4 regions of the Pseudovibrio sp. Ad26 genome follow, and region 2 is predicted to be linked to each of the others. Evidence: predicted binding sites of a transcription regulator. Region 2 holds the regulator's gene; each other region holds the start of a gene.
What was found. Region 2 encodes LexA, which represses DNA repair genes until DNA is damaged. Its sites were predicted from a motif close to TGTTCNNNNTGTGTTCNG; they were not measured.
Positions count from the first base shown of each region.

Region 1 (7,452 bases), on a different contig from region 2:
CCTATCACGAGCACAATGCCCACAGACAACTGCCTAAGATTTTGGAGGCATTGGGTGCTGGGCGAACCGTTGCATTGGTCTCCGATGCAGGTACGCCGCTCATCTCTGATCCAGGTTTTCGGCTTGTAGGTGATGTGGTGGAGCACGGACACAAGGTGGTGCCAATTCCAGGTGCCTCAGCTATGTTGAGCGGTCTGGTTGGTGCCGGTTTACCCTCTGACACTATTTTGTTTGCTGGCTTTCTGCCCAATAAGACCCACGGCAGAAAGAAACGTCTTGAAGAACTGAGAGATATTCCGGCGACACTGGTGTTTTATGAGAGTCCTCACAGAGTTGGGGCTTCTCTTATCGATATGACTGAAATTCTTGGGAAGCGTAAAGCAGCTGTTGCACGCGAGCTGACCAAGCGGTTTGAGACCTTCCAGCGTGGTACCCTTGCAGAACTGAGTGATTTCTATTCGGGGGATCGCCCTAAGGGAGAAATTGTTATTCTTGTCTCACCACCTGAAGAGCAGGAACTGACCGAGGTTGATGCAGACGAACTGTTGCTAGAGGCATTGAAAGAAATGCCAGTGAGCGCAGCAGCGAAGAAAGTCTCCAAAGCAACCGGGGTGGATCGAAAGGCGATTTATACCCGTGCGATGGAGCTTAAAAATGCAGGAACCGCAGAAGAGCCCGAGAGCGACTAAAAGCAACCTTCTTAAGAAGCAGGCTGCTTATCGAAAAGGACTACAGGCGGAGCTGAAAGCAGAGATGCTGCTTCGCCAAGCGGGCTGGCAGATTCTTGAAAGACGCTACAAAACCAAGCAGGGCGAGATCGATTTGATCGCCGAACAAGACCAGACGATCGTGTTTGTGGAGGTGAAAGCCAGGCGGGGTGTGGATGATGGCTTATATGCAATCACGCAACGCTCTCAACGAAGGATTGCAAATGCCGCCCGAGAATGGGTTTCCCATCACAACGATGTGGTTGGAAAAACCTTGCGATTTGATGCGGTTATTCTTCCCAAACATGGAGAAGCCCAGCACTTCCCTAATCTTTTTGAAGCTGAAATTTTTTAGGAAACAAATATTTTATCGCAAAAATGTAGACAAATTGCTTTCTGACCCACATATCTGCAGCTAACATCCATTTTTATTTACATGGATTTCTATCCCAGCGTTATTTCAGGAGTGCCTCATGTCCCAAGCAGCTTCTTCTGGTGCCAAGCGGCCGCTTAAAGTCGCCGTTCAGATGGACCATATCTCAACCATCAAAATTGCGGGCGACAGTGCTTTTGCTCTGATGCTAGAAGCGCAGGATCGTGGTTATGAGCTGTATCATTACACACCAGAGCGTCTGGCCCTGTGGGGTGAAAAGGTTATGTGCCGCGTTGAGCCGGTAACCGTGCGCGACGAAGCTGGCAATCACTTCAGTTTTGGTGAGCCTCAGCGCGTTGACATGTCTGAGATGGATGTCGTTCTGATGCGTCAGGATCCTCCGTTTGATCTGGCTTACATCGCAGCAACCCACATTCTCGAAAAGCTTTCCGAGACAACGCTGGTCCTGAACAATCCAGTCTCTGTGCGTAATGCGCCAGAGAAACTGTTTGTGACCCAGTTTGCCGACCTGATGCCGCCAACGCTGATTACTCATGATCGCGAAGAGATCGACGAGTTCCGCAATATCCATAGCGACATTGTGATGAAGCCGCTGTTTGGACATGGCGGAGCTGCTGTTTTCCGCGTGACCAAGGATGACCTGAACTACGGTTCTCTTTATGACTTCTTCTCCGTCACGTTCCGCGAGCCTTGGGTTATTCAGAAGTTCCTGCCAAATGTGAAACACGGCGATAAGCGCATTCTGTTGGTCGATGGCGAGTTTGCTGGTGCAGTAAACCGTGTCCCTGCAGAAGGTGACCTGCGCTCCAACATGGTACGCGGTGGGTCTCCAAAAGACAGTGACCTGACTGAACGTGAAAGAGAGATTTGCGCGCGCCTTGGGCCGACACTGAAGGAGCAAGGACTCATTCTCGTTGGTATCGATGTGATTGACGGAAACCTCACTGAAATCAACGTGACTGCCCCAACTGGCATTCGAGCGATCCAGAAGCTGGGCGGGCCAGATGTGGCCGGCATGGTCTGGGATGTGCTTGAGAAAAAGCTGGAAGCCTAAAAAGTAACAAAAGCCCTGTTCTTCAACAGGGCTTTTCTTTTTCATCATGAACTCCGAGAATTCAGGTAGAGCTTCTTAGGGGAGCTTTCGTATTTCTGAGTATTCAAGGCTTGTGTGTTTCTCATTCGTTCCTGCTTAATTACTACAATGATGATTAATTGTGGCCGCAGGAGTGTCAGATGTTTGCTCGCATCTCTACCGTTTCCTTTCAGGGTGTCGACGCTGCAAATGTTGACGTGCAGGTCCAGATTAGCCCCGGATCCGTCTATTTCACTCTTGTTGGTCTGCCCGACAAGGCAATTGCAGAGAGCAAAGAGCGAGTTCGTTCAGCACTCATAGCCTCCGGCCTGGCGCTAGCAGCCAAACGTGTGACGGTTAATCTTGCGCCGGCTGACCTGCCTAAGGAAGGATCTCATTACGACCTTCCAATTGCGCTGGGGCTCTTGGTGGCGATGGGGGCATTGCCTGCGGAAGCTGTCGAAGGCTTCCTCGTTCTAGGTGAGCTCTCACTGGATGGCAGCATTTCGCACGTCAACGGAGCCCTTCCAGCTGCAATCGCTGCTGTTGCAAACGGGAAAGGTTTGATCTGTCCGGCAAGTTGCGGCTCTGAAGCGGCATGGGCGGATGAGAACCTGAAGATTATGGCCGCGGGATCACTGGTTCAGCTCTATCGCGCATTGAAAGGTGACATTACTCTTTCTGCGCCAAAACCACGTAGCTCTCCACAAGCTGCCAATTCACTGGATCTTGCCGACATTAGAGGTCAGGAAACAGCGAAGCGGGCACTGGAGATTGCTGCGGCTGGCTCTCATAACCTGATGATGATTGGCCCTCCAGGCTCTGGGAAGACCTTACTCGCGAGCAGGTTACCTGCTCTTTTGCCACCACTCTCAGCTCGCGAACTGCTGGAAGTTTCCATGATCGCTTCCATATCAGGAGAGTTGGAGGATGGCGCTTTGAGCAATCAACGCCCCTTCCGGGCACCACATCACTCTGCCTCCATGGCCTCACTGGTTGGCGGAGGCATAAAAGCCAGACCCGGCGAAGTATCCATGGCTCACAATGGTGTGCTTTTTTTGGATGAGCTGCCAGAGTTCGATAGTTCCGTTCTGGACAGCTTGAGGCAGCCTATTGAGAACGGTGTGGCGACGATTGTTCGCGCCAATTATCGGGTGAGCTATCCATCCATGGTGCAAGTGGTTGCCGCGATGAACCCTTGCCGTTGCGGATATGCCGGAGAGCCGGGACATACTTGCAGGCGAGGCGATAAATGCGCCAGTTCTTATCAATCACGAGTTTCCGGGCCATTCCTTGACCGGATGGATCTGCAACTTCATGTTCCTGCGGTTTCTGCAAGAGACCTGATCTGCCCACGCACTTCTGAGAGTTCGCAGGTGGTTGCTCAACGTGTGGCAGGTGCTCGTGCAATACAGCAAGCTCGCTATGCCTCTCTTGGACTAGACATCACCGTCAATGCACATGCCAGTGCGCGGACCATTGAGCAAATTGTTGCGCTGGATCAGGGCAGTAAGGAGTTGATTGAGCAGGCATCCATACAGTTTGGTCTTTCTGCACGTGGCTACCATCGGGTTCTGAAATTATCGCGGACAATTGCAGATATGGACGGGTCAGATTCCGTTCAGCGTATTCACTTGGCCGAGGCCCTGAGTTTCAAGCGCTCTTCCGCCTATTTGGCCGCAGCATAATCTGTTATATCCTACCAATTGAATTTTACTGATTTACCGAAATAGTTCGGGTGGAGCAAAAGCAGTGTTGAAACGGAGACTAAAAACTGAGGAGAGCACCCATGTTGTTACTCAGGCCCGTGTGTCTCTGATTAAGCAAAGCGAAATCACCGAAAAATCCTCCTTTGTTCTAAAGAGTCTCTCTATTTTTGTCGGCGTTATATGCTTGCTGATTGCGCTGCTGCTGACTGATTGGCGATCTGCACAAAGCCTCTATGTTGTGTTGCTTGCCTTTGGGGCTGGTGCCGTTTTGTTTCGGCGATTTCCGGCAAGTGATGTTATTGCACAAAGTTGGAAAACAGCTCAGATCCGCAGTGAAGTTGAACAACTTGAAGATCCATCCGAATTAGCTAGTGATGCTGACTGGCAACTGCGCGAAGCGGATGATCGGCACCGCTCTATTCTGGATGCGCTGGGCGCCATCGTGATCCGTTGTGACAGCGAAGGCCTGGTGCTTTCCGTGAATGATGCAGGCAAACGCAATTTTCCCACTGGATTTGGTGTTGAAATCGGACGGGCTATTCATCTGCCCTATGCTGAAGACTTCACACCCGACCTTGAGGAAGGGGCGGCTGGAGCAACCGAAGACGTTGCTTTGCGCACAAAACACGGCACCCGCTGGTATTCACTCCTGCGCCTGAGCATTCGCGATGGCGGCGGTGGAGCTCCGATCATTCAGTGGATCCTCACGGATGTCACTGACAGGCGACAAGCTGAGCAAAAGTTGCGCGAAGATCGTGACCATGCAGCAAATGCCAGTGAGGCAAAATCTCGTTTTCTTGCGATGGTCAGTCACGAAATTCGAACGCCCTTAAACGGCGTCTTGGGCATGGCAGATTTGTTGGATGACACGACAACCACTGCAGAGCAGCAAAACTACATTAATGCGATCAGAACCTCAGGCTCTACGCTTTTGATGCTTATTGATGAGGTTCTTGATTACTCCAAGATCGAAGCGGGTAAGCTGGAATTGGAAACTGGCAGTGTTGAGCTTACTCCGCTAGTGGAGCGCGTTGTGGAGTTGCTCTCTCCCAAAGCTCATGCAAAGGGGTTGCAGATTGGTTCATTTATCAATCCATCCGTTCCAGATACCATCCAGAGCGACCCTGCACGGTTGCAGCAAGTCCTATACAATCTGGTTGGAAACGCGATCAAATTTACAGAAGAGGGCGGTGTTTCATTAGTCCTGCAAGTCGCTACTGATACCACAGGCCATCATTTGCTGGAGTTCTGTGTTCAAGATACTGGCCCTGGCATGGATGAAATCACCGCAGCTCGCATCTTCCGGGAATTTGAACAGGGTGAGTATGGCCGCGATCGCAAGTTCGATGGAGCAGGCCTGGGTCTGGCAATTTCCAAACGGCTGGCTGAGCTAATGGGAAGTTCACTCACCGTTCAGAGTCAGTTGGGTTGCGGCTCCACCTTCCTTCTTGAGATGCCTGTTGATGAGATTTCTGCTGACCCTGCCGAAAGTCATGAAGATCGCATCGCGATCGTAACCAGCAATCAGATTGAAGCCAGCCTTGTCCATAAAACGCTCAGCACCAGCGGGTTCATTCACACCAAGGTTCTGCAAGTAGACGAACTCGAAGAATTGCCTCTAACGCCACATTTTGACCGTTTGCTTGTTGGTGAAGAATATGTGGAACGCATTCGCAATTTCTATGGGCAGCAATCTGAGAGTGCGCCAGAGATCTTTGTCCTCATTAAACCTCAGGAGCGGGCACGGATTGCCGACATCAAGACCGGGGAGTTTTCTGGCTACTTGACCCGTCCTGTTCGTCGCAGCTCACTGCTTCGGGTGCTTTCACCAGGCTCGCTGCTGACAGATGAGGTTGATAGCGATGTAACAGAAGAAGAGGTGGCGCCTATACAGCAAGGCCAAAACACAAATCTCAATGTGTTAGTGGCCGAAGATAATCCAATTAACTGGATGCTGGTTCAAGCACTACTGGACAAACTGGGCCACAGATCAGAGCTTGCGGAGGATGGGCATAAGGCTGTTTCGCTCTGTGCCAGCGGCACATTTGATATTGTGCTTATGGATCTGCACATGCCCGGTCTGGATGGACTTGAAGCCATCTCCAAAATTAGAGGCAGGGAAGACAAATCTGCGTCGCAAGTGCCAATTTATGTTGTTTCAGCAGATGTTATGCCGGAGGCAAAAGAAGAGGCTCTTAAGGCCGGAGCAGACGGTTTTTTAAGCAAACCCCTAAAAAAGCAGGATCTCGAGGCTGTTTTAAAACGCTATGCTAAGAGATAGCTCGGTATATTTAGCCTGTTCAATATCACGAGGCGGTTGTTATACTCAGATTAACCGCGACCGCAGCATTGTTTAGCAAATGTGAGCGTCGTTACGCGGGTAAATGTTGGTGTTGTGTCACTCAACTGTCCTAAAATGGGCTTATATCACAGATTGACTACCCAAAATTGACATGGGTGACTCAATTGGTGCAAATTCAGAAAGGCGTTCTCATTATTGCAATGTTTCTTAAACACCTAAGCAATATGAGATAATAATAGTATGGCTGGATCTGGACATATTTCCCCGATGAAAGTCCTAAAAAAGTTCACACCGAGTAAGCTGTCAGGGCGACCTGCGCCGCGGTGGATCCCTCAGGCAATGCTTGGAAAAATGCCGGAGGCAGGACAAAGCCTTGGCAAAGTCGGACCACTCGAGGTTCGTCTTTCCAACGGAGCCAAAGAACTCAAGCAATCTCAACGTTTACGCTACGAAGTGTTTTACGAAGAAATGTCTGCAATTGCAGATGCACAAACGCAGTTGTCGCGGCTTGACCGTGACAGTTATGATGAGATTTGTGATCATCTGCTGGTCGTTGATCACAACAGCCAGGTTCGAAACAAGCCGTTTTCCAAGCTCAAGCCACAGATTGTAGGCACATACCGGTTGCTTCGTCAGGAACTTGCACAGCTCAATGGCGGTTTCTACACAGCAGGCGAGTTTGATATTCAAGGGATTCTGGATCGTCACAGTGATCTGAATTTCATGGAACTCGGTCGTTCTTGTGTTTTGAAACCTTATCGCACCAAGAAGACCGTAGAATTGCTATGGCATGGCATCTGGTCTTATGTGCTGACGCACAATGTAGATGTTATGATTGGCTGTGCCTCTATCGAAGGTACTGATCCTGATCTTCTTGCTGAGCAGCTTTCCTTCCTGCATCATTTTGCTGGTGCGCCGGAGGAATGGCATGTTTCAGCACTGCCGGACCAGTACGTGGAGATGAACCGCATTGCAAAGGACCAAGTGGATCAACGCGCTGCGCTGCGCTCTCTGCCCCCATTGATCAAAGGATATCTACGCCTTGGCGCCTATATCGGTAACGGAGCAGTTGTTGATCACCAGTTCGGTACCACTGATGTTTTGATCATCATGCCAGTGTCCAAGCTGAACTCACGCTATGTGAACTACTATGGTCAAGATGCCAGCCGGTATTCCAGCTGATCACAGAGCTACTAGTATCTCAAAATGGAGAGGGCGGGTTTCCGCCCTTTTTTATTTGCGTAGAAGCGCTAGCATCTCTACATATT
Region 1 is NZ_LMCE01000008.1:23,087-30,538, reverse strand. Features, by position in the region: gene rsmI (16S rRNA (cytidine(1402)-2'-O)-methyltransferase) at 1-689, shown strand, start outside; gene PsAD26_RS01710 (YraN family protein) at 655-1,062, shown strand; gene gshB (glutathione synthase) at 1,181-2,155, shown strand; gene PsAD26_RS01700 (YifB family Mg chelatase-like AAA ATPase) at 2,335-3,861, shown strand; gene PsAD26_RS01695 (PAS domain-containing hybrid sensor histidine kinase/response regulator) at 3,929-6,163, shown strand; gene PsAD26_RS01690 (GNAT family N-acyltransferase) at 6,524-7,366, shown strand.
Region 1: the regulator LexA is predicted to act here: its motif matches at 2,271-2,288, upstream of PsAD26_RS01700 (YifB family Mg chelatase-like AAA ATPase).

Region 2 (7,452 bases):
AAGGACTGGTTCGTTGGTAACCGCAATAGACCTCGAAGGCGGAATGTCTCATGGTTTCATAGGGTTAGTCGTAAAGGGTCGAAGTGGGTGCTAGCGTGTGCACTGACCTCGCTGATTGCAGGTGCGGCTACGGGACCTGTTGCGGCGATGCATTTTGAGCAGGTTGCGCCCTATGGTGTGCTCGGGAATATCCTTGCCATGCCATTGGTGACCTTTGTGGTTATGCCCCTTGGGCTGTTGAGCCTGCTGGCGATCCCGTTGGGTGCGGATGCGTTCTTCCTGCAGGGGATGGAGGCTGGGTTGGCGCTGGTATTAAAGGCTGCCTACTGGGTGAGTTCTCTGAGTGAAGGGCTGACCAGTCTGGGTGTTGCCAGTGCACCCGGTTATCTGCTCATGATCTTTGCTATTGTGGTGCTGTGTGTGATGCCGCTGCGCTTGAAATGGCTTTCACTCCCGGCATTTGCGGTGAGTGTCCTGATGTTTGCGGGTGGAAGTGCACCAGACCTGATGATTGCGGATGCGGGCAAGCACATTGCTTACTACGGGGCGGATGGCCGGTTTCGGCTGACATCTTCGCGCATGTCGTTTGCCGCTGACAGTCTGTTGCGTGCAGGAGGGATTTCGGCAGGGGCGTTCAAGCAGCACAAGGTGAGGGCTTCGGATCGGTCCTGCGATGATCGCGGCTGTGTGATTGAGATATTCCCGCAGTTGTCTTCAGAGGGGGGGAGGATAAGTTCAGAGCCTGTCTTGTTGGCGCAGTCCAAGGTGGCTGATGTTTTGGAGGTAGATTGCCGTCTTGCGACCATCGTCATCACACAGGCGCAGGCGCCTCCTGCTTGCCGTGCTGAGCTGGTGATTGATCAGAAGATGTTCGGCGAACGTGGCTCTGCTTATGTCTGGCTTTCTGCAGGTTTTGAGGGCGGGGAAAGAATAAAAAAAGTGCGCTGGGCATATCATGCTCAGCGCAGACCTTGGAATCCGAAATTGCCTCAGGCAACCAATGATTTAATAGCGGCGGAAGAGCGCAATCATCTTGCCCTGAACGCGGACGCGGCCCGGGCCGAAGATGCGAGTTTCGTAGGCGGGGTTGGCCGCTTCCAGCGCGACTGAGGCCCCTTTTTTGCGCAGGCGCTTCAAGGTCGCTTCTTCATCATCGATCAAGGCCACAACGATCTCGCCGTTATCAGCAGCGTCGCCACGCTTGATCAGCACTGTATCCCCATCGAAAATACCCGCATCAATCATGGAGTCACCTTTGACTTCCAGCGCATAATGCTCACCGCGCCCCATCAAATCAGCAGGCATGGCGATGGAATGGCTTTGAGTCTGGATTGCTTCGATTGGAACACCAGCAGCAATGCGGCCCATGACCGGGATTTCCAGCGTTGGCACTTCATCTGGTGATGTGGCGCGTGGTGGCGGAGCTGCAACCTTTTTACTCAGGGAGCCTTCAATTACCTCAGGTGCAAAGCCTTTTTCCTTTGCAGCAGGCTTCAGGCCCGGAGAAATTGAGTCAGGCAATTTGAGGATTTCCAGCGCACGCGCTCTGTTTGGCAGGCGGCGAATGAAGCCGCGCTCTTCCAAAGCTGTGATCAGCCGGTGAATGCCGGATTTGGAACGGAGGTCCAGCGCGTCCTTCATCTCATCGAAGGAGGGCGGAACACCGGCTTCCTTCAAGCGTTGATGGATGAACATCAAAAGCTCGTGTTGCTTCTGTGTAAGCATCTTTTATCCCCGTTCGCTCCTAAGGCGCTGATTGAAAGTGAGCGGTCATTCCTGACCAATCGCGGTTTTGTAATTCCAAGAAGCTGAAAGACTTCAACTTCTGCGATTGGAAGGACAAAACACGAACGTACTCTACCTGTTCTCATTGTGTTCTGCAATGGGTTTGTTCAGGTTAAGCCCTGCTAGAACTGGGGGATTTGGTTTCTGGTGGGTGAGTGGACAGGGGTTGCCCACTCCTGACGCTAGGATTTAGCGTAGCTTGAGCAGGTCCACTTTTTCACCTGTCTTTGCAGCTGATGCGTGTGGTGGACGAATGATCAGGGCGTCTGCTTTTGTCAGTAAGGCAAGCATGGAGGAGTCTTGTTTGGAGAACGGCTCTGTGATGAGATTGCCTGCTTCATCAGTGCCCAGGCTGGCGCGCAGGTAGTCCTGACGTATGTCATTGGCTGGCAAATCAGCTGTTAACGTTGCTTTTGTAACGCTTTGATTTGTCACAGAGACTGTACGGCCCAGCATCTTGTCCAGAAGTGGACCAAGGAAGAGGAGTGCACATACAAGACTTGAGACTGGGTTGCCAGGAAGGCCGAGGACTTTCATTGGGCCAAGGGCGCCCGCCATGAGGGGTTTGCCCGGGCGCATGGCGATGCGCCAGAAGCCAAGCTCCATGCCTTCAGCTCCCAGTACGTCCTGAATGAGATCGTGGTCGCCAACAGAGGCGCCGCCGAGTGTCACCAGTACATCGGCTTTTGCTTGGATGGCCTGCTTCACGCGTGCTGCGATTTCCTCAGGCTGGTCTGGGGCGATGCCGAGCATCATCGGTGTTCCGCCGCAGTTTTTGACGAATTCTGCTATGCCGACCTGATTAGAGGCTATGATTTGATTCGGACCAGGTACCTGACCCGGCTCGACGAGTTCGTCACCATTTGCGAGGACCGCAACGACTGGCTTTTTGCGTACCGGGAGGGATGCGTGGTTCATGGCGCCTGCAAGAGACAGTTCGCGGAAGCCGAGTGGGGCGCCTGCCTTCAGGAGGACCTGACCTTCTTTGAAGTCGAGGCCAGCCGGACGGATGAACTTACCAACAGAAACAGCTTCTTCGCAAAACAGGTTATCCCCGTCACGGCGAGCGTTTTCCTGGATCAAGATCGCGTCAGCGCCAGCAGGGACAGGTGCTCCTGTAAAAATACGCAGGGCTTCTCCGGCTTGCAGCGTGCCATCAAAGTTATGCCCGGCTGCGACTTCGCCTATGACCCTCAGAGCTGCCTCTGGCTCGACCGTATCAGCGGCTTTGACAGCATATCCATCCATTGCTGAGGCGGAAAATGGAGGCTGCGTTCGTGTTGCGGCAACGTCTTCTGCGAGAATGCGTTCTCCGCTTTCAAGCAATGGAGGGTGCTCAGTTCCGGTCGGTTTCACATCTCTCAGGAGGCGGTCCAGCGCGTCTTCAATACTGATCAAGCTCATTGGGAGTTATCCTCCTCAGCCAGATAGTGACCGGACTTGCCGCCCTTCTTCTCCAGCAGCCGGATTTCACCGATCTCCATAGAACGGTCAACGGCTTTTGCCATGTCGTAAATTGTCAGGCAGGCAACGGAAGCAGCTGTAAGTGCTTCCATCTCGATGCCGGTCTGGCCGGATACCTTTGCGAAGACTTCGATCTCAATTCCCGGCAGTTCAGGATTGGGTGTGAAGTCCACCTGAACCTTAGAAAGCGCCAGAGGATGACAGAGAGGGATCAGCTCGTGTGTGCGCTTTGCAGCCATGATGCCAGCGATGCGCGCTGTTGCAAGTACGTCGCCTTTCTTGGTGTTGCCTGAAAGGATCATGTCCAGAGTTTCAGGCTGCATTTTTACCTGACCGCCTGCACGGGCAATGCGTGAGGTAACCTCTTTCTCCGAAATGTCGACCATATGAGCCGCACCGCTGTCATCTAAGTGAGTGAGTTTTGGAGAAAGTTCTGACATTTTCTTGCCTCTGGACACAGTTTGTTCAAGTGTCTGCTTTTGCCAAGCAGTTGATTTTTAGCGTTTAAGCAAAGCTTTAGTTGCGGTTTCTACATCCTCCTGACGCATCAGGCTTTCGCCGATGAGGAAGGTGGATATGCCGGAGTTTTCCATTCGGGAGAGGTCTTCCGGAGTGAACAGGCCGCTCTCGCCAACGATGATCCGATCTTGCGGGATCAGTGGTGCGAGCCGCTCGCTGGTTTCCAGAGATGTCTCGAAGGTTTTTAGATTGCGATTGTTGATGCCAACAAGCGGAGACGAGAGTATCAGCGCGCGTTCCAGCTCAGCTTCGTCATGCACCTCAATAAGTGCATCCATGCCCAGTTCAAACGCGGTGTCTTCCAGCTCTTTGGCCAGTTGGTCGTCAACAGCGGCCATAATGATCAGAATGCAGTCAGCGCCCCATGCTCGTGCTTCCTGAACCTGATAGGTGTCATATAGGAAGTCCTTGCGTAGAACAGGCAGGGAGACTTCAGCGCGGGCTGCTACAAGGTACTCTGGTTTGCCCTGAAAGGATGGTGTGTCTGTCAATACGGACAAACATGCTGCACCACCGTTTTCATATGCTTTGGCGAGTGCGGGCGGGTTGAAGTCAGCGCGGATCAATCCTTTGGATGGACTTGCTTTTTTAACCTCTGCGATCAGGGCGTATTCACCGTTCGCATGCTTGGCTTTCAAGGCATCTGCAAAGCCGCGTGTTGGTGTTGCTGCTTTAATCGCCTCATTCAGATCAGCCAATGAAGTTTGCGCTTTGGCAGCAGCAATTTCTTCACGTTTGTAAGCTTCGATTTTCTTAAGGATATCTGACATGGGATCCGTGGTCTTAGAGTTTCATATTGGCAGCTGTTGCGGCGTCGGAGGCTTCAACAAGTTTGTCAAGTCGGGAAAGGGCGGCACCTTGGTCAATCGCCTGCGCAGCCATCTGGGCACCCTCAGTGAGGGTGGAGACCTTATCTGCGACGATAAGGGAGGCAGCTGAGTTGAGCAGGACGATATCCCTGTAGGCGTTTTTTGCTCCTTGCAGCACTTCGCGTAGTGCTTGAGCGTTTTCTTTCGGATCGCCACCTTTCAGATCTTCTGTCTTTGCAAGCGGCAGGCCCGCCTGTTCAGGAGACACTGTGAAGGTGTTGATGTTTCCGTTCTTCAGTTCGGCGACAAAGGTGGTTCCGGTGGTGGTGATTTCGTCCATTCCATCGGAGCCGTTGACGATCCAGGCTTTTTCGGTGCCCATTTCCTGAAGAGTGTTAGCGAGTGGTTCAACCCATTGCTGTGCGAATACGCCTGTCATCTGGCGCTTTGCTCCTGCCGGATTGGCGAGCGGACCTAGCAGGTTGAAGATTGTTCTGGTGCCCAGCTCAATGCGGGCCGGGCCGACATGGCGCATGGCCTTGTGGTGGTTTGGTGCAAACATGAAGCCGATACCGGCCTCATGAATGCAATGGCTGATGCCGTTTGCATCCAGGTCCAGGTTGATGCCAAGCTCGGCAAGTGCTTCTGCTGAGCCGGATTTGGAGGACAGGGACCGATTGCCATGTTTTGCAACGGTCACGCCACAGCCTGCCACAACAATGGCTGTACATGTTGAGATGTTATAGGAGCCGGATGCGTCGCCACCTGTGCCGACAATGTCGATGGCGTGATCTGGTGCTTTCACCGGGATCATTTTGGCGCGCATGGTTTCTACAGCTGCGGAAATTTCGTCGATGGTTTCGCCGCGCAAGCGCAAGGCCATGAGGAAGCCGCCGATCTGTGCAGGAGTTGCAGCGCCTGACATGATGATCTCGAAGGCCTCACGGGCCTGAGATCGGTCCAACGTGTTTCCGTCAGCGACAATTCCAATGAGATTTTTCAAATTGCTCACGGCGAAAACCCCCTCAATCTCTCAGGTAATTCCTTAGCATACACAAGGGCTAACTATTAGATAGCTTTCGGAGGGCTGTCTAGGAGATAAACAAAAGCCCGCCACACTTATAAGTGTGGCGGGCTTGTTTTCGACAAGGATTTGTCTACTGGCGATCCAGTCCGGTCAGCTGGTTGAAGACTGCCTGATTTACTCGGACACCTTCTGTTTGCTCCAGCTGAGAGATGAACTGGTTGAGCAAGGAACTTTCCAGTGCGCCTGTTAGCTGAGTGTCAATGCGCTGCACGTTTTCAGATTCTGTCATGAAGGCTGGAGACGTCGTGTCGGTGAGGACAAGAAGAATGCGGTCTTCGTTGTTGCCAGGAATCTGAGAGGCGGTGCCTTTTGGTCCGGAAAATGCTGCTGTCACAGCAGAGCCGGAAAGCTCCGCGATGCCGCCGTTGCGGGTGAACGGAGCAGATGTGGCTGTTGTCAGACCTTCGGCCGTTGCGACTTCGGAAAGAGGCTTTCCTGCTTCGACTTCTGCGATCAGAGCTTGAGCTTTCTCTTCCAGCAATTCCGCTGTGCGGTTGGCAGTCCAGTCAGCAGTCACGGCTTCTTTCACTTCAGAGAGTTCTCTGTCGCGGGCAGGGGTGACATTTTTCACTTCGTACCAAAGGTGACCTGTACGGCCGATTTCCAGCGGATCATTTTCAACGCCAACATCGGTTGAAAAGACTGCTGTGGTCAGCGCGTTTGCTTGTGGAAGATCGACAGTTTCGCCCGCTTCGTTTTTGCCGGAAGCGTCAAATGAAGGTGTGTTGATCAGAGCCAGATCAAAGCGCTCAGCGATTTCTTCAAAGGTGCTGCCGCCTGCGCGTGCGTCTTCGACTTCGTTGAAGAGGTCTTCTACTTCATCGGCTGCGTTTGCCTGAGCAACGACACCGCGTAGTTCGTCTTTAACGTCTTCCAGAGGCTGTACTGCAGCTGCCTTAACCTCTTTGGCAAAGAGAATCGCGTTGGTGAACTGACCTTCGACCACGCTGCTTGCCTGACCTTCTTTGAGAGCAAAAGCTGCATCTGCAATTTTCTGGTCAAGGAAGCCGGATTTGTTCATGAGGCCGAGATCGACGTCTTTTTCAGTCAGATCGCGTTCATTCATGAGGTCTTCAAAAGTCTTGCCGGACTCCATCTCAACAACAGCAGCTTCTGCTTCCTGTTTGGTTGGGAAGGAAATCTGGAAGATGCGGCGCTGTTCCTGAGACTGATAGCGGTTTTTGGTGCGCTCATATTCCTGAGCGAGTTCCGCTTCCGTCACATTTTCCGGCTTTGCAGTCTTGTCTGCTGTCAGCTCGATCAAAGTGGCACTGCGGTATTCAGGTGCTTTGTAGTTGCCTTTGTTCTCTTCAAAGAACGTAGCGAGTTCTTCGTCAGTCGGAGCTGGAACATTTGTCAGAGAGCTCTGTGGCAGTACGAGGTACTCAACAATGCGCTCTTCCATTGCGTATTTGTCGAAAGCTTCGAGCATTGCCTTAGGCACAACGATGCCGCCAATGACTGCTTCTGCAAGCTGCTGACGCTCTGCGACGAACTGCTGCTGCATCACGAATTCGTCTTCGCTTATGCCCAGATTATAAAGTACCTGGCTCAGGCGGTTACGATCGTAGCCGTTTACACCCTGAAATGCAGGTGTTTCCTGAATGGTTTTGACAATAGCTTCATCAGATACACCGATGCGCAGCTGAGATGCTTCATAATCAAGCGCAGCTTCGGCGATGAGGCGGCCCAGAACCTGAGCGGGTACGCCAAATGCAGCGGCCTGTTCCTGAGTGACAGGCTGGCCGACGCGGCGTGACAGCTGGTCGAGCTCGCGTGAATAAGCTC
Region 2 is NZ_LMCE01000088.1:38,209-45,660, reverse strand. Features, by position in the region: gene PsAD26_RS17330 (ComEC/Rec2 family competence protein) at 1-1,110, shown strand, start outside; gene lexA (transcriptional repressor LexA) at 1,006-1,725, opposite strand; gene glp (gephyrin-like molybdotransferase Glp) at 1,975-3,189, opposite strand; gene moaC (cyclic pyranopterin monophosphate synthase MoaC) at 3,186-3,689, opposite strand; gene trpC (indole-3-glycerol phosphate synthase TrpC) at 3,747-4,538, opposite strand; gene trpD (anthranilate phosphoribosyltransferase) at 4,552-5,589, opposite strand; gene PsAD26_RS17300 (SurA N-terminal domain-containing protein) at 5,735-7,452, opposite strand, start outside.

Region 3 (7,452 bases), on a different contig from region 2:
CCCTCAATATGATGGCCGATAAACTGGCCGACCCATGCAATCACAAACACTACCAAAGCTGTCTGCCAGAGTGGGATACCAAGCCCAAACTGCTGGTAGGTCATGTTAATCCAGATCATCAATGCTGAGAACGCGGCCATGCCGATTGCCAATGTGATGGACAATGACAGATAGTAGATGATCGACAGCCCCAGCCCGATCGTGCACCAGTTCAACCACGGTGAGATATTCGAAAAACCGATGGGTGTTGGAACAGACCACAGCAGTGCAGTCACCGTCCAAAAAATGATCGGCACACAGATCCAGTGAATGGCTTTGTTTTTGTGATTTTGGTGGCTTTCGCCGTACTCGCCCAGAAGGCGGTCAATGCGACGCCCGGTTGCTTCTGAAAAGCTCATACTACCCTCCCCGTAATATCAAGCGGTATCAATGCAGCCAGCATGCCGTAAGGGGAAGGTATTTTCAAGCTGACAAAACTTCGGCGGGCATATTAACCAGTGCCCGCCGAAGGAGTTGTTTTAGCTATGTGGTGTCAGGCAAACGCCGGCATTTTCCTTACGACATTGCGCATCAACTGCTGAAAGTGCTGTCATATTTACGATGCCGCGTGAGGTCACGGATGGCGTGATGATGTGAGCAGTTTTCTTCGCGCCCAGCAAAATTGGACCAACATGAAGCGCGTCTGTCATTGCTTTGATGAGGTTCAATGCGATGTTGGAGGCGTCCAGAGTTGGGAACACCAGCAGGTTCGCAGGACCGGAGATATGCGCATCTGGCATGTAGCGTTTCAGGATTTCCGGCTTCAACGCAGCATCACCATGCATTTCACCTTCAGCTTCAAGCTCTGGCAGCTGTTTCCAAACCATCTGCAGGGCTTCCCGCATCTTGTTGGAGGTCGCAGATGGGCGGGAGCCAAAGTTGGAGTGAGACAGCAACGCAACGCGGGGTGTAATGCCGAAGCGTTTGATCTGCTCTGATGCAAGATGAGTGATCTCGGCAATCTCTTCAGCAGATGGACACTCAGTGACATATGTATCTGCAAGGAAATACGCGCCGCTGGAGTTGATCAGCAGAGAGAGCGTTGAGAAGTCCGTTACACCTTCGGAACAACCAATGATGTTGTTGATGTCGCGCAGGTGCTTATCAAAGCGGCCCTCGAGGCCTGTGATGAGTGCATCAGCTTCTTCTCTATGCAACGCCAGTGCACCAATGACAGTGGAGTTTGTACGCACCATCGTTCTGGCAGCTTCCGGAGTTACGCCTTTACGGCCAACCAGTTGCACCAGTGTGTCAACATAGGAACGGTAGCGTGGATCGTCTTCCGGGTTCACAAACTCAAAATCTGTACCCGGGCGAATGCGCAGGCCGAAGCGCTCACAACGGTTTTCCAGAACCTGCGGACGACCAATGAGGATTGGTGTCGCGAGGCCCTCTTCCAGCACCACCTGAGCGGCGCGCAGCACGCGTTCGTCTTCACCATCAGCGTAGATAACGCGCTGCTTATCTGCCTTTGCCTGTGCAATGATTGGCTTCATCACCATACCGGAGCGGAACACGAAGCGGTTCAGCTTATCCATGTAGGCGTCGAAATCTTCGATCGGGCGGGTTGCAACACCAGTTTCCATGGCAGCTTTTGCAACAGCAGGAGCAATGCGCAGGATCAGGCGGTTATCGAACGGGGATGGAATGAGGTAGTTCGGGCCGAATGTGTGGGTGACACCGCCATAGGCTTTGGCTACAACATCGGTCGGTTCTTCCCGTGCCAGAGCGGCAATTGCCTCAACAGCAGCCAGCTTCATTTCTTCGTTGATGGCCGTTGCGCCAACGTCCAGAGCACCGCGGAAGATGTATGGGAAGCAGAGGACGTTATTCACCTGGTTCGGGTAATCCGAACGGCCTGTACACATGACCACATCGTCACGAACAGCCAGTGCATCTTCAGGCATAATTTCCGGGTTCGGGTTGGCAAGGCCCATCACCAGAGGGCGTTTTGCCATCTTGGCAACCATCTCCGGCTTCAGCACACCAGCTGCTGACAAGCCGATGAAGACATCAGCGCCTTCGATGATATCATCCAGCGTGCGCTTGTCGGTTTTCTGCGCGAATACGGATTTCCATTCATCCATAAGGGCTTCGCGGCCCTCATAAACAACGCCCTCAATGTCAGAGACCCAGATGTTCTCGCGCTTTACACCGGAGGACACCAGCAGGTTAAGACAGGCCAGCGCTGCAGCGCCCGCACCAGAGGCAACGACTTTAATCTCATCCAGCTTTTTGCCGGAGAGCTCCATGCCATTGCGCACCGCAGCTGACACGATGATCGCTGTACCGTGCTGATCATCATGGAAAACCGGGATATTCATTCTTTCGCGCAGGCGTTTCTCGATCTGGAAACACTCTGGCGCTTTGATGTCTTCCAGGTTGATACCGCCGAAAGTTGGCTCCAGAACGCCAACTGCATCAACAAACTTATCAACGTTGGTCTGGTCGACTTCGATGTCGAATACATCAATGCCAGCGAACTTTTTGAAGAGGACAGCCTTACCTTCCATCACCGGCTTGGATGCCAGAGGACCAATCGCGCCCAAACCCAGGACTGCGGTACCATTGGAGATGACACCAACAAGGTTTTGACGTGCGGTATAGTCAGCCGCTTTTGACTCATCCTTATGGATTGCCAAACACGGAGCTGCCACGCCCGGAGAATAGGCAAGCGCCAAATCTCGCTGGTTTCCCAATGGCTTAGTTGCCTGAATTTCCAATTTACCCGCGCGCGGATACTCATGGTAAAAGAGCGCTTGTTCATCGAGTTCGCCGGAGGTAGGGCGTTTTTTGTCCGTCATCGTCTATTCTTGCCTGACCGAGTGAATGAGCGGCTCGCCACCGGGAATCACTATGACTTCCGGTTCAGATGTCGCAGTTTTGCAAAAACTAGACCATCGCCTAGGATTTTGCAGTATCTCAATACGTCTTAAAGCGTATAAATGCGCGAATTAGAATAAGCAAAACAATTGCATTCAAAATATGCCACAAGGAATGTGTTCCAACTGGCAAAATCGAGCAAATTGGTTCGTCCAAAATCCGGAAACTCATCGAAAGTGCGAAGACCACGCCTGCGGCCAACAAAGCGTTGGATGTTTGCCTGTTTTTGCTGCGGGCCAGGCCTGCAAAAAGCAGGATTGCGAGGAGTGCCGGGAAGTAGCCAGCAGTGGATCCAAGTATCCCTTCAAACAGCCTTGGGCCAAATGCCATTGCCCCAAAGAACAGCAGCGTTGCGCCCAGTGATATCAAGAGGTTGGCATCCATGTATCGACGCGTGGCAAGGTAGAAGTAAACCAGCATGAAGATCGCAATCGGGATGACATCAGCCAGCATAGACCAGAGGGTTGCGAAGGTGTGGAACAGGAACGACCCGATCCCAATTATGGTCAGCAGAGCAATGAGAACCAAAGCTGCGTTATCTTGTGCGTTGGTTTGCGTTGAATGCGTTTTTTTTGCGTTACTGCGTGCGTTCAACCAGAATTGAAGGGCAATCAGCGCGGCAATGATAAAAGCAGCGTTGCTCGCTGCATTGAGTGGCTCAGACCAGAATGCAGCGGAGGTGCGCTCGCAGTATTGGTTCAGTTGTTGATTCCAATCCATGAGCCCTCCAAGCTGGTACCGCGTTATTTCGTCGTATTTTGAAAGATCACTGTACCGTTCAACCAATGGACCCGGCTAGCCCTCAAAACCTTCTGGAGCTGAGCCTGCCGGTTCACTCCTGAGGCGTTCGCCAGCGCTTGTTGCAGGTGGTCTTTGTGGATCAGCATGGGCAGCTGGTGGCATGATGCTTTCAGCAAGCGATGCGTGAGGGTGATAAGTTTCTGCTTGAGTTGTGCCACAGTGCCGAATTCCTCCGTTCGGCTGGGAAACACAGCAACCAGATTCTGTTCGGTTCCGACTCGCTCCGCGCGCTCTATGAAGGATGCGGCTTCTGCCTGCCAGCCCGCTTGCAGAATAGCGCCGGGTTGGATGAGCAAAACCCAGTTGGAACGGGTGCACCGTTGGAGCCCTTCGGCCAGAGCGAAACCAGATTTTGAGGTGGTGCTGACGAAAACCGCACCGCTGGCATCCGCGACAATCTCTGTCCCATCAGATGAGCCTTCGTCGGCGATAATAACTTCTTTCAGGATGCCTTCTGCGGAAGCCGGGACCAGAGCGGACAGGGTAAGCACCAGCCGGTGCTCGCTGTTATAGGTGGGAATAAGTGCACTAATCATTCCAACAGCTTACAGTGATTTGCCTTATCTTTGGAAAGTAAAGGCTTGCAAATCCAGATATTTTGAGCAATGTTCCACTTATGTTCTCATAAGAAGATGAAAGTGCATGCCCCATGTCAACTGCACAAAATCACAGGGCCGAAACTGAGGCCGCTGATCCTTTGGGATCTTCGCTTCCGGTCAACATGACAGGTCGGGGCCGTGCGGCACATTCCAACAAGGCTGGCCGGTTTGAGGCGGAAAGCCGGGAACTGATGGATGACGGCTGGGGAACAATTGATGAACTTCCGCCGATCAAGACAGAAGTGCAGATTGAAACTGCACGGCATGTGATCACCAAGAACAGCTCTCCTGACCTGCCTTTTGATCGCTCGATCAATCCGTATCGGGGCTGTGAGCATGGCTGCATCTACTGCTTTGCGCGGCCAACCCATGCGTATATGGGCCTGTCGCCAGGGCTGGATTTTGAAAGCCGGTTGTTTGCCAAGCCCAATGCAGCACAGGTGCTGGAGCGGGAGCTGGGGGCGTCCTCCTATCAGCCGAAACCCATTGCGATCGGGACGAACACGGACCCTTACCAGCCGATTGAACGCACACACAAAATCATGCGTGAGGTTTTGGAAGTGCTGAACAAGACAGGACATCCGGTGACCATTGTCACCAAGTCCGCTCTTGTTATGCGCGATATCGATATTCTCAGCGAAATGGCAGAGCGTAATATGGCAAAGGTGGCAATTTCTGTGACCACGCTGGACCGGAAGATCGCGCGGAGTCTTGAACCGCGCGCGTCTACGCCACCTCGCCGTTTGCAAGCGATCAAGGCACTGTCTGATGCGGGTATTCCAACCGCTGTGCTGGCAGCTCCGATCATTCCCGGACTGACGGATCATGAACTTGAGAGCATTCTTGAGGTTTGTAAGGAGCATGGTGCGACAGAGGCCAGTTACATTTTGCTGCGCCTTCCTCGCGAGGTTTCTGAACTCTTCAAGGAATGGCTTTTGCGGGAGGCTCCGGGCAGTTACAGACGCGTACTGAGCCTTTTGCGTTCCATGCGTGATGGAAAGGACTATGACGCTCAGTGGACGCAGCGCTTCAAGGGTAAAGGTCCTTACGCAGACCAGCTGGCAAAGCGCTTTCAGCTGGCGTGTAAGAGCAAGCGTTTATCCTCGCGCTCAATGAAGTTGTCCTGTGACCATTTCATCAAACCAACTTGCGGCGGTGTGCAGCTTTCATTGCTGTAGACGAGGCATGTTGTGATGCTTGAAAGCTGAAGGGCTGCGTGGCAAAGAGAGGCATGTCGTATTTTGCAAACTCCCTCTTTGATATCGCCTTCCCTGATGCTCCGGATCTGCGCTTTGAGCGCTCTGTTGAGCAAGACCTGCAAGGGCGGTTTGCCGGTATTGATGAAGCCGGGCGCGGACCATGGGCTGGCCCTGTGGTGGTTGCCGCGGCCAGCCTCGACTACGACAACCTGCCAGAGGGACTGAACGATTCCAAGAAGTTGACCGAGGCCAAGCGCGAGGAGCTCTTTGAGCAGATCCTTGAGATGGCTGATGTGAGTGTGTGTGTGCAAAGCGCGCAGACCGTTGACCGGATCAACATTCGCGAAGCAACCTTGCAGGGCATGCGCACCTGCGCCCGCTCGCTCAGCGTTCCGGTGAAACGGTTCTTCATTGATGGCAAGGATGTGCCCCATCACTTGCCGCAGGAAGGGCAAGCGCTGATCAAGGGTGATGGCCGCTGCCTCGCCATCTCAGCTGCTTCCATCGTTGCCAAGGTGACCCGTGACCGCCTGATGGTGAAGATGGACAAGCATTTCCCGGAGTACGGCTTTGCCAAACACAAAGGCTACGGCACCAAACAGCATCAGCAGGCGCTGGCCGCCCACGGCGTAACCCCGCTCCACCGCTGTTCCTTCCGACCTATTCGGGAGATGATTGAGGGGTAGTTCGGTCAGCCTGAAGACAAGGGATGCTTTCTGAGTAATATTATGACATCCGACGATTTAAACCAGTTATTTACAAACAGACTCGCGCGCTGTTTCTTTTTATATTTTGCCCTATCTCTATTCCTGAGCTTTCTGTTTCATGGAGTTGCTTATTTCCATGGTGGGGACAAACTTACACATGTCGAGTTTCCACTCGCGGAACATACTGAACTGTCAGTTGATGGTGATTTTGTTGTAACCTACGTGCCCTATTGGAATCGCATACAGATTTACCATCGAGAGCATGGATTTCTTTCTGGATTCTTTTTAGGAAAGACGGCAGTCACCGGAGTATTCAGGATCTTTCCGGATACTCGTGTCATTGATTGCACGCACAAGCGCGCTTCAAGTCCGAGCTTCCAGCTGTATTCATTCAGCGGATCACTATTGAGCGAAACCCAATCGCCAAAAGTCGTCGAGAAATGCTCCGGCCACTACCTTCCAACATCCACTCAGGAAGCAGAACGCCTTGGTGTCTATTTCCAGTTTGATGGAGTTGGTTACTCTCTTCAGGCTAAAGACGGTCCGCAGTTAAAGACTTTGAATCAGAGAAACATTTTTGCAGATCTAATCGCTATGTCTCTGTTCCCTTTCACCATATTCAAAGTCTACATCTTTCTGCTTGGGGTTCAGACGATCTGGTTCTTCGTAAAAGCAACGCGACCAACCCAGCACAGAACGCGTCTCTGAGTTGGTTTCAACCTCTTAGACGGTGACAATCGTGCCTGTAGATCATCCAAAGTGCTTTTGCCAAATTTCCTGCGTTTGCAAAAGTAAACGCTGTATATCAATCATCTCCGCCGATGATCCGCTCGTGGATATTTTGATTGGTGCGCCCTTCGTGTAGAATTTATCTATCTCCGCATTTGCTAACCTAATAAAACTGCGCGTTTCTTCTGGATTGATTGGTCTTACTTCATCAGCCTCAATGCGAACAGCATTGAGAGAAGCGAGTGGTTTGGTGAGTGAAAAATTAGCGTGGCTCATCATTTGATCAAAACTCATAATTTAAGCAAAATTCAGAATTCGATCACGCAAGACTTATGCCGCTACGAAGCGCAGGAAACCGTTGTTCTTGAGGTACTCGTTTGGCCTAGGACGGCAGAACTTTCCTTAATTCGTGTGAGGTCGGTACTTATTTTAGGGACGCCACTATTGGTGTTCATGTGATCGGTTAGAATTGTGAATGGAAATGTGCGTTTCGCA
Region 3 is NZ_LMCE01000047.1:266,161-273,612, reverse strand. Features, by position in the region: gene PsAD26_RS07725 (Mpo1-like protein) at 1-398, opposite strand, end outside; gene PsAD26_RS07720 (NADP-dependent malic enzyme) at 519-2,843, opposite strand; gene PsAD26_RS07715 (ceramidase domain-containing protein) at 2,962-3,642, opposite strand; gene PsAD26_RS07710 (glycosyltransferase) at 3,666-4,259, opposite strand; gene PsAD26_RS07705 (PA0069 family radical SAM protein) at 4,445-5,500, shown strand; gene PsAD26_RS07700 (ribonuclease HII) at 5,554-6,207, shown strand; gene PsAD26_RS29940 (hypothetical protein) at 6,634-6,936, shown strand; gene PsAD26_RS07690 (hypothetical protein) at 6,979-7,251, opposite strand.
Region 3: the regulator LexA is predicted to act here: its motif matches at 4,330-4,347, upstream of PsAD26_RS07705 (PA0069 family radical SAM protein).

Region 4 (7,452 bases), on a different contig from region 2:
CAACGTGACGCCCTGCGGCGTCTTGTTGAGGCAGGTATATAGGCAGAGTTTTAAAGCTTGGCAAGCGTGTTTTATAGTTTTTCCCAAATCATGCGAGAAAATTTAAAAAACTGCATCCTGCTGTTGAAAAGACTGAAATTTCAGAGGCTTAAACAATGCGCGTGAAGACTGTGAAAATTTTAGCTTTTCTGCGACGTACAGGCAAAAAAAGAGGGTGAGCGCAAAAGGCTCACCCCAAGTACATTCCAGAGACCCGCAATTGGGGTCTACAATCGCCAAACAGAGGTCAATAACAAAACTTGAATATTGAACTCATGTTTTAAATCGCAGAAATAACCTGAGTGGTCAAGTCATATTTTAAAAGAAAATCAGAAGGGAGTGGATTAGTTGCTTGAAGCAATTACGTGGCCGCGCTTAACCAGCCATGCGTCAGCCCATTCAGCAGACTTGCGGCGCTCTTTTTCGGAGGCCAGAGAAAATGCCTTCTCGTGAAGAGAGACAATCCAGGCATCATTATCACCGCCAACCACTTGTCGGCGCGCCAAGGTCATCCATTTCAGGCCTGTCATGCGCGCAGTTGTCAGTTCTTCTGTAAAGTACAACAGTTCACCAAACTTGGCCTGTGCTCCGACATGACCTTTTACGGCTGCGAGTTTCAACCAGCGGGCAGCAAGGCGGCGGTCATAATCTGGCAGTTTATCGTTGAGATACATAATGCCGAGATTGTATTGCGCATCCGCATCACCAAAGTAGGACGCAGCGTAGGTGAACACCTCACGTGCTTTGTGCGTGTTCTGCTGGACCGGGCTATCACCAATACCTGTCAGGAAGTAGCGACCAAGCTCCACCAGAGCGCTTGCGACAAATGGGGCTGAACGTGCTTTAGGGCCATCGGAAGAGTATTCGCGCACGACCTGGGAAAAATACTGGAACGCCTGAAGATCATCTTCTGGCACCCCGTCTCCTTGCGCGTACATTCTGCCGAGTTTCCAGGCCGCCATGGCCTGTCCATTTTCAGCAGCGTAGCGAAGTGGAGAGAGAGCCTTGTCTTTTTCACCGGAGTAGTAAGCGCGAGCCCCTTCCCTCAAGGCTTGCTGAGGTGTGACATTTGCCATCTGGTTGACGGCAGCCATTGCGCTCGCACTTTTGTTGGTATCCAGAGCATGTGCGCTGCTGAATGCGAGAAGAGTAAGAACCGAGGCGCAGCTCAAGCTTGTTACAAGACGCGTCAACGCATTGTGGTGCGTTCCCATTTCATCTTTAAACAGAGCTTTTATCAAAGTGCCTCACTTGACCACTGTCGATTTGTCAGTGGTTCTGACTTCTTATCTTTTCATACCGTCGTTGTGTGATCAGGCTATGAAAGGAAAAAATGTCAATTTTGTTTCCAAAGGTGACATACCTTCAAATTGTCACAAATGATCTTACAAATGCCTAGCTTTCTATCTGATTGACAAAAATCCTACACAGTTCGACCATCTCTCAAACATGGACAAGGCAAACTATCCAATTTGCCATCCATGAACCAGTGTCAGTTTCCACCATTCGAGTCAGCGCAAAATGCTGTTGCATGCTCGCAACAATCTGCAGCAGATGACGTAACTGCCGTGTGTATGTCCGGTGTAAAGTTTTGATCACAGGCCTTGGGGCAATCACAAATGCCATTTGTATTTTCGCCGCGAATGGCGCATATGGCATCAGATGCCCGCTTTTGGTGGGGTTCGGCACATTCAGGTAAGCGAAAAAGCGTATGTCTGGCGCTTACCCACAAGGAACAAGAGTAGAACTCCGGCAGATCTTTGCCCTTTTCTCTCAGTCCTGCAAGACTGCCGTTTGATTCGAGACTATTTAAGCGCAAGACCAAAGAGGTACGATGAGCACGCCTGATGATCTGTTTGCAGATGTTACCAAAAGCATGGATGAGCTGACATCCTCTTCTGGCAGCACTGAGAAGAAACAAGCACCAGCCGCAAGCGCACCGACCTCACCTGCAAAGCCATCATCCGCAGGCAAGGCCGCTCCTGTCGGCGCTGAAGGTGATTACACCGCAGCTGACATTGAAGTGCTTGAAGGCCTGGAGCCTGTGCGCCGCCGTCCGGGAATGTATATTGGCGGCACGGATGAAAAAGCGCTGCACCACCTGTTCGCTGAAGTGATCGACAACTCCATGGATGAGGCCGTTGCAGGCCACGCCAGCTGGATTGATGTCTCCCTAGGTGATGATGGCTACCTGACCATTACAGATAATGGCCGCGGTATCCCGATTGATCCGCATCCTAAATATAAAGACAAGTCCGCTCTGGAAGTCATTATGACGACCCTGCATGCTGGCGGTAAGTTTGACAGCAAAGTCTATGAGACCTCCGGTGGTCTTCATGGTGTGGGTATTTCCGTTGTAAATGCGCTCTCTGAAGAGCTGGTCGTTGAGGTCGCACGTAACCGCAAACTGTATCGCCAGACGTTCCGCCGCGGCCTTGCAGACGGTGGCCTTGAGCTGGTTGGTGATGTTCACAACCGTCGCGGCACCATGGTGCGGTTTAAGCCGGATGCGGAAATTTTCGGCAAGACGCTCAAGTTTAAACCCGTCCGTTTGATGAAGATGGCGCGTTCCAAGGCCTACCTGTTTGGCGGTGTAGAGATTCGTTGGCGCTGTGCCAAGGCTCTTGCCGATGAAGCCAATGGGGTGCCTGAAACTGCGACTTTCCATTTCCCTGGTGGCCTGAAGGATTATCTGGAAGAGGCTCTTGGTAAAGAGCGCCGTGTTACTGACGAGGTTTTTGCTGGCCGAACACAGGCGACAGGCAAACATGGTTCGGTTGAATGGGCTGTTGCCTGGTTTGCCGGTGATGGGTTCGTCAATTCTTACTGTAACACTGTGCCAACGCCAGAAGGTGGGACGCATGAGACGGGACTGCGCTATGCCCTGCTCCGCGGTCTGAAGGCGTATGGCGAGCTGATTGGCAATAAGAAGGCCTCCATTATTACTGGCGATGACGTTTTAACGTCGGCGGCTGGTATGCTTTCTGTTTTCGTTCGCGAGCCTGAGTTTGTTGGTCAGACAAAAGACAAACTGGCCACGAACGAGGCAACCCGTATTGCTGAAAACGCTGTTCGCGATGCCTTTGACCACTGGCTAACAGCTTCTCCAAACCAGGCAAACAAACTACTTGAGTGGGTTGTTGACCGTGCTGAAGAGCGTTTGAAGCGTCGTCAGGAGAAGGATGTCGCACGTAAGACTGCGGTTCGTCGCCTTCGCCTGCCCGGTAAGCTCGCGGATTGCTCAACAAGCAAATCTGATGGCACTGAACTGTTTATCGTGGAGGGTGATTCCGCGGGGGGCTCAGCGAAACAAGCTCGGAATCGTGCAACACAGGCCGTTTTACCACTGCGCGGCAAGATCCTGAACGTTGCGAACGCTGGCCGGGACAAGCTGGTAGCAAACCAGCTGCTGTCTGATCTCATTCAGGCACTTGGGTGTGGAACACGCTCTCATTATGATGATAAAGACCTGCGTTATGAGCGCATTGTTATCATGACCGATGCGGACGTTGATGGGGCGCATATTGCAGCCCTTCTCATCACATTCTTCTATAAAGAGATGCCGGATCTGGTCAATAACGGCCATCTCTACCTTGCTGTTCCTCCGCTGTACCGGATCAGTCAGGGTGGCAAGACGCTTTATGCCCGAGATGACGCGCATCGTGAACAGCTTTTGAAAACCAGCTTTAAGAAGAATGGCAAGATTGAAATTGGCCGTTTTAAGGGGTTGGGTGAGATGTTGCCAGCTCAGCTGAAGGAAACCACCATGGATCCAAAGCGCCGGACACTGCTTAAAGTAGTTGTTGGCGAGGATGAAGTGAGCGAAACCCGCAATGCGGTTGAGCAGTTGATGGGTAACAAACCTGAGGCACGCTTCAACTTTATTCAGGAGCGGGCAGAGTTCGCGACTGATTTGGATATTTAAAAGACCCTTAATTCTGAATAGTTGCTGAGTTTTGCGTAGGTTATAACTCGGCAACCTTGGCATAACTTGAAGGAATATATCGGTTATACCGCAGAATTTATTGACAACGCTGCTTAGAAATGTAGTGTTCCGCCAAACTGGTTGGAGAAACCTGTAACTCATACGGCTTCCAGCTTCTCTCCTCAATTATCGTAAAGAACATGAAATATGTCGTTTTCCACTCTCGGACTTAGTGAGAAAGTTCTCGCCGCTGTAGAAGCCTCTGGCTATACAGAACCGACTGCCATTCAGGCAGGCGCCATCCCTTACGTTCTTGAACGTAGAGATGTCCTCGGGATTGCTCAAACTGGAACCGGGAAAACGGCAAGCTTTACGCTGCCGATGATTACACTTCTGGAAAAAGGCCGTGCGCGCGCCCGGATGCCAAGAACTCTTATTCTTGAGCCAACCCGTGAGCTTGCAGCGCAGGTGGAAGACAACTTCAATCGATATGGTGTCAATCACAAGCTGAACGTTGCACTGCTGATTGGCGGTGTTTCCTTTGCTGAACAGGACCGCAAGCTTGAGCGTGGCGCTGATGTTTTAATCGCAACGCCTGGCCGCCTGCTTGATCATTTCGAGCGCGGTAAGCTGCTGTTGCAGGGCGTCGATATTCTTGTAATCGACGAAGCTGACCGCATGCTGGACATGGGCTTCATTCCAGACATTGAGCGCATTTGTAAGCTTATCCCGTTCACTCGCCAGACCCTGTTCTTCTCCGCAACTATGCCGACAGAGATTCAGCGTTTGACTGACACGTTCCTCCAGAACCCTGCAAAGGTGGAAGTGGCGAAAGCTTCTACAACTGCGGATACTGTGACGCAGCGCATTGCTGCCGCTGACGCGGAAGACTATGAGAAGCGCGCAAAATTGCGTGAGCTGATCGAAGGCGCTGAAGATTTGCAGAATGCGATCGTATTCTGCAACCGGAAACGCGATGTAGCTACCCTCTTCCGTTCGCTTGTGCGTCATGAGTTTTCTGTTGGTGCACTTCACGGTGACATGGACCAGCGCTCTCGCATGACTATGTTGGACAACTTTAAAAAGGGTCACATCAAGGTTCTGGTGGCCAGTGATGTTGCTGCACGTGGTCTTGACATTCCAACCGTGAGCCACGTCTTTAACTTTGATCTTCCTATTCATGCAGAAGACTACGTCCACCGGATTGGACGTACCGGGCGTGCAGGCCGTGAAGGTACTGCGATTTCCATTGTGACGGGCAAGGACCAGAAAGCATTGCAAGCGATTAACGACATGATTGGTAAAGAGCTCGAGTGGGTCGGAGAGCCGGTTGATTTCTCCAAGCCTGCCGATGACAAAAAGTCTCGCCGCCGTTCTACCCGCACTCCAAAAGAAAAAGGCCGCTCACGTAAGCCTAAGGCTGAAGTTCAGGAAGCAGCCGTACAGGAAACCGAATCTGTACCAGCTGGCCTTGAAGAGCAACCCGTGGTTCCAATGCACGCTGAGCGTCGTGCTGCTCCACCTCGTCCAAGAGGCGGTCGCCGCGCTAATCAACCTAAAGATGATGCGATTTTCCGTAATGCAAGCCATGTTCCGGCCTTCCTGCTGCGGGAAACTCGTTCCAAAGTTCAAAGCCGATAGCCCATTTTCCTGAGGTTAACCACTGGTTAGGTATATCCCATTAAATAAGCTAATGTTAAATTAGCTTATTAATTATGGGGTAGCCCTTTCCGTGACGCGGTGATGCAATCATGAGTCAAGAAGACGAGTTCAAGCGTACGATTGTTTATGCAGACAGTGCGCTCGATTACATCAAGACGAATAAGCTTCCAGCGTTTCCACGCAACTATGAGCTGTGGTATTCTTACGCTTCCGGGTTTAACCGGGCTCTGAACCGGACCATCAATAAGATTCTTGCCCGTGATGGCAAAATTTCTCCTGAAGAGACTCAGAAGATCTATAATCGCTTTTTGTCGCCGAACCGTTTGGGTGAGCGCATTGACGAAGTTGGCGACAAGATCTCGGAGGAAGTTCGGGAACTGATTTCTGCGCTTGATAAGGGAACACTCAAAACCACCGAATACGGTGAAGAGCTGGCCCGCACGTTGAGCGCTCTTGAGAACGTCAGTGATCGTTCTCAACTTTCCCAGCTTGTCATTCATCTTGCAAAACTGACCACTGAAACCGCTGAAAGCAATCAAGAGCTTCGCGAACAGCTGGTTGATTCTCGCCGTCAGATCGGCGTCTTGCAGGAAGGATTGGAAGCGATCCGTTATGAGTCGCTCACCGATGAACTGACCACACTGAATAACCGCAAGCATTTCGATCAGAGTCTTGTGCGTGCGGTTAAAGAGACCGAAGAGAGTCATGCTCCCCTCTCCTTGCTAATTTCAGATATCGACCATTTCAAACAGTTCAATGACAACTACGGCCATCAGACCGGCGACCAGGTTCTTCGACTTGTGGCGCTGGCGGTGAAGCAGAATGTCAAGAACAACGATATTGCGTGTCGTTATGGTGGTGAAGAGTTTGGCATCATTTTACCAAGAACTACCATTGAAGATGCAAAGGTGATTGCGGAGAAGATCCGTAAGAACGTTGTGGCGAAAGAGCTCGTGAAGCGTTCCACCGGTGAGAACCTTGGTCGCATCACAATCTCTATTGGCATTTCAACTTTCCGGCCTGGCGACAGTGCAGAAAGCATGGTGTCTCGTGCGGACCTTGCGCTTTATGCTGCCAAGAAAGCTGGCCGCAACCTCGTGAAAGCTGAGGAAGAGAAGAAGATCCCCAGCGTGACACAGGTTGCTTAAGCAGCGCCAATTTTTAAAATAGAAACGTATTCGAGACGGCAGATCGTATGATTGCCGTCTTTTTTTGTCGGCTATCCAAGGCTGAAGAGGCTTTCGCACTCTCCTTGGCTTGAGCAAGTTGGCGTATCGCCTTTGCAATCCATCGTGTTAGCTGGACTTCATCCTCGACAATATTCAGCGGAACCGAATAGAAGTTCGTCGGGAAATATTCTCCAAAACACTGATGAATGTAAGGCAGCTGGCCAGTCAGTAAAAAGTCGGCCACGTTATTGGATCCCGCTTTGAGATAGAGTGACTTTTCACGAACGAGGGCAAACATTTTGCCATTCATATAATATCCGTGACCACCAAACATGGGGCGGCAACGGATATTCTTCAGGAATACCGGGCGTTTATCAGATAGAAAGAATGAGGATAAAGACATAAGTAATCACCAAAAGATATAAATATATTGAAAGCTTGCAATATTCAGTCGAAGACCGACAAGATTATTGCTTGCTTCATCCACTCACAGAAATGTGATGTGTTCTTTTGAATGATTATAGCTCGAGGCCCATCTGCCAGAAATTGGCCTCAAGTCTAGTGGCCTCTCTAAATATTCTAGACAATTTGGCGTAGCGTGCGTCAGTTGCGTAGAGCGCGCCGAGATCATCGATTTCCTTCACCGCGTCAGCGGCG
Region 4 is NZ_LMCE01000062.1:15,094-22,545, reverse strand. Features, by position in the region: gene PsAD26_RS14925 (tetratricopeptide repeat protein) at 384-1,280, opposite strand; gene parE (DNA topoisomerase IV subunit B) at 1,874-3,964, shown strand; gene PsAD26_RS14915 (DEAD/DEAH box helicase) at 4,172-5,605, shown strand; gene PsAD26_RS14910 (GGDEF domain-containing protein) at 5,716-6,774, shown strand; gene PsAD26_RS14905 (TfoX/Sxy family protein) at 6,788-7,198, opposite strand; gene tenA (thiaminase II) at 7,314-7,452, opposite strand, start outside.
Region 4: the regulator LexA is predicted to act here: its motif matches at 1,771-1,788, upstream of parE (DNA topoisomerase IV subunit B).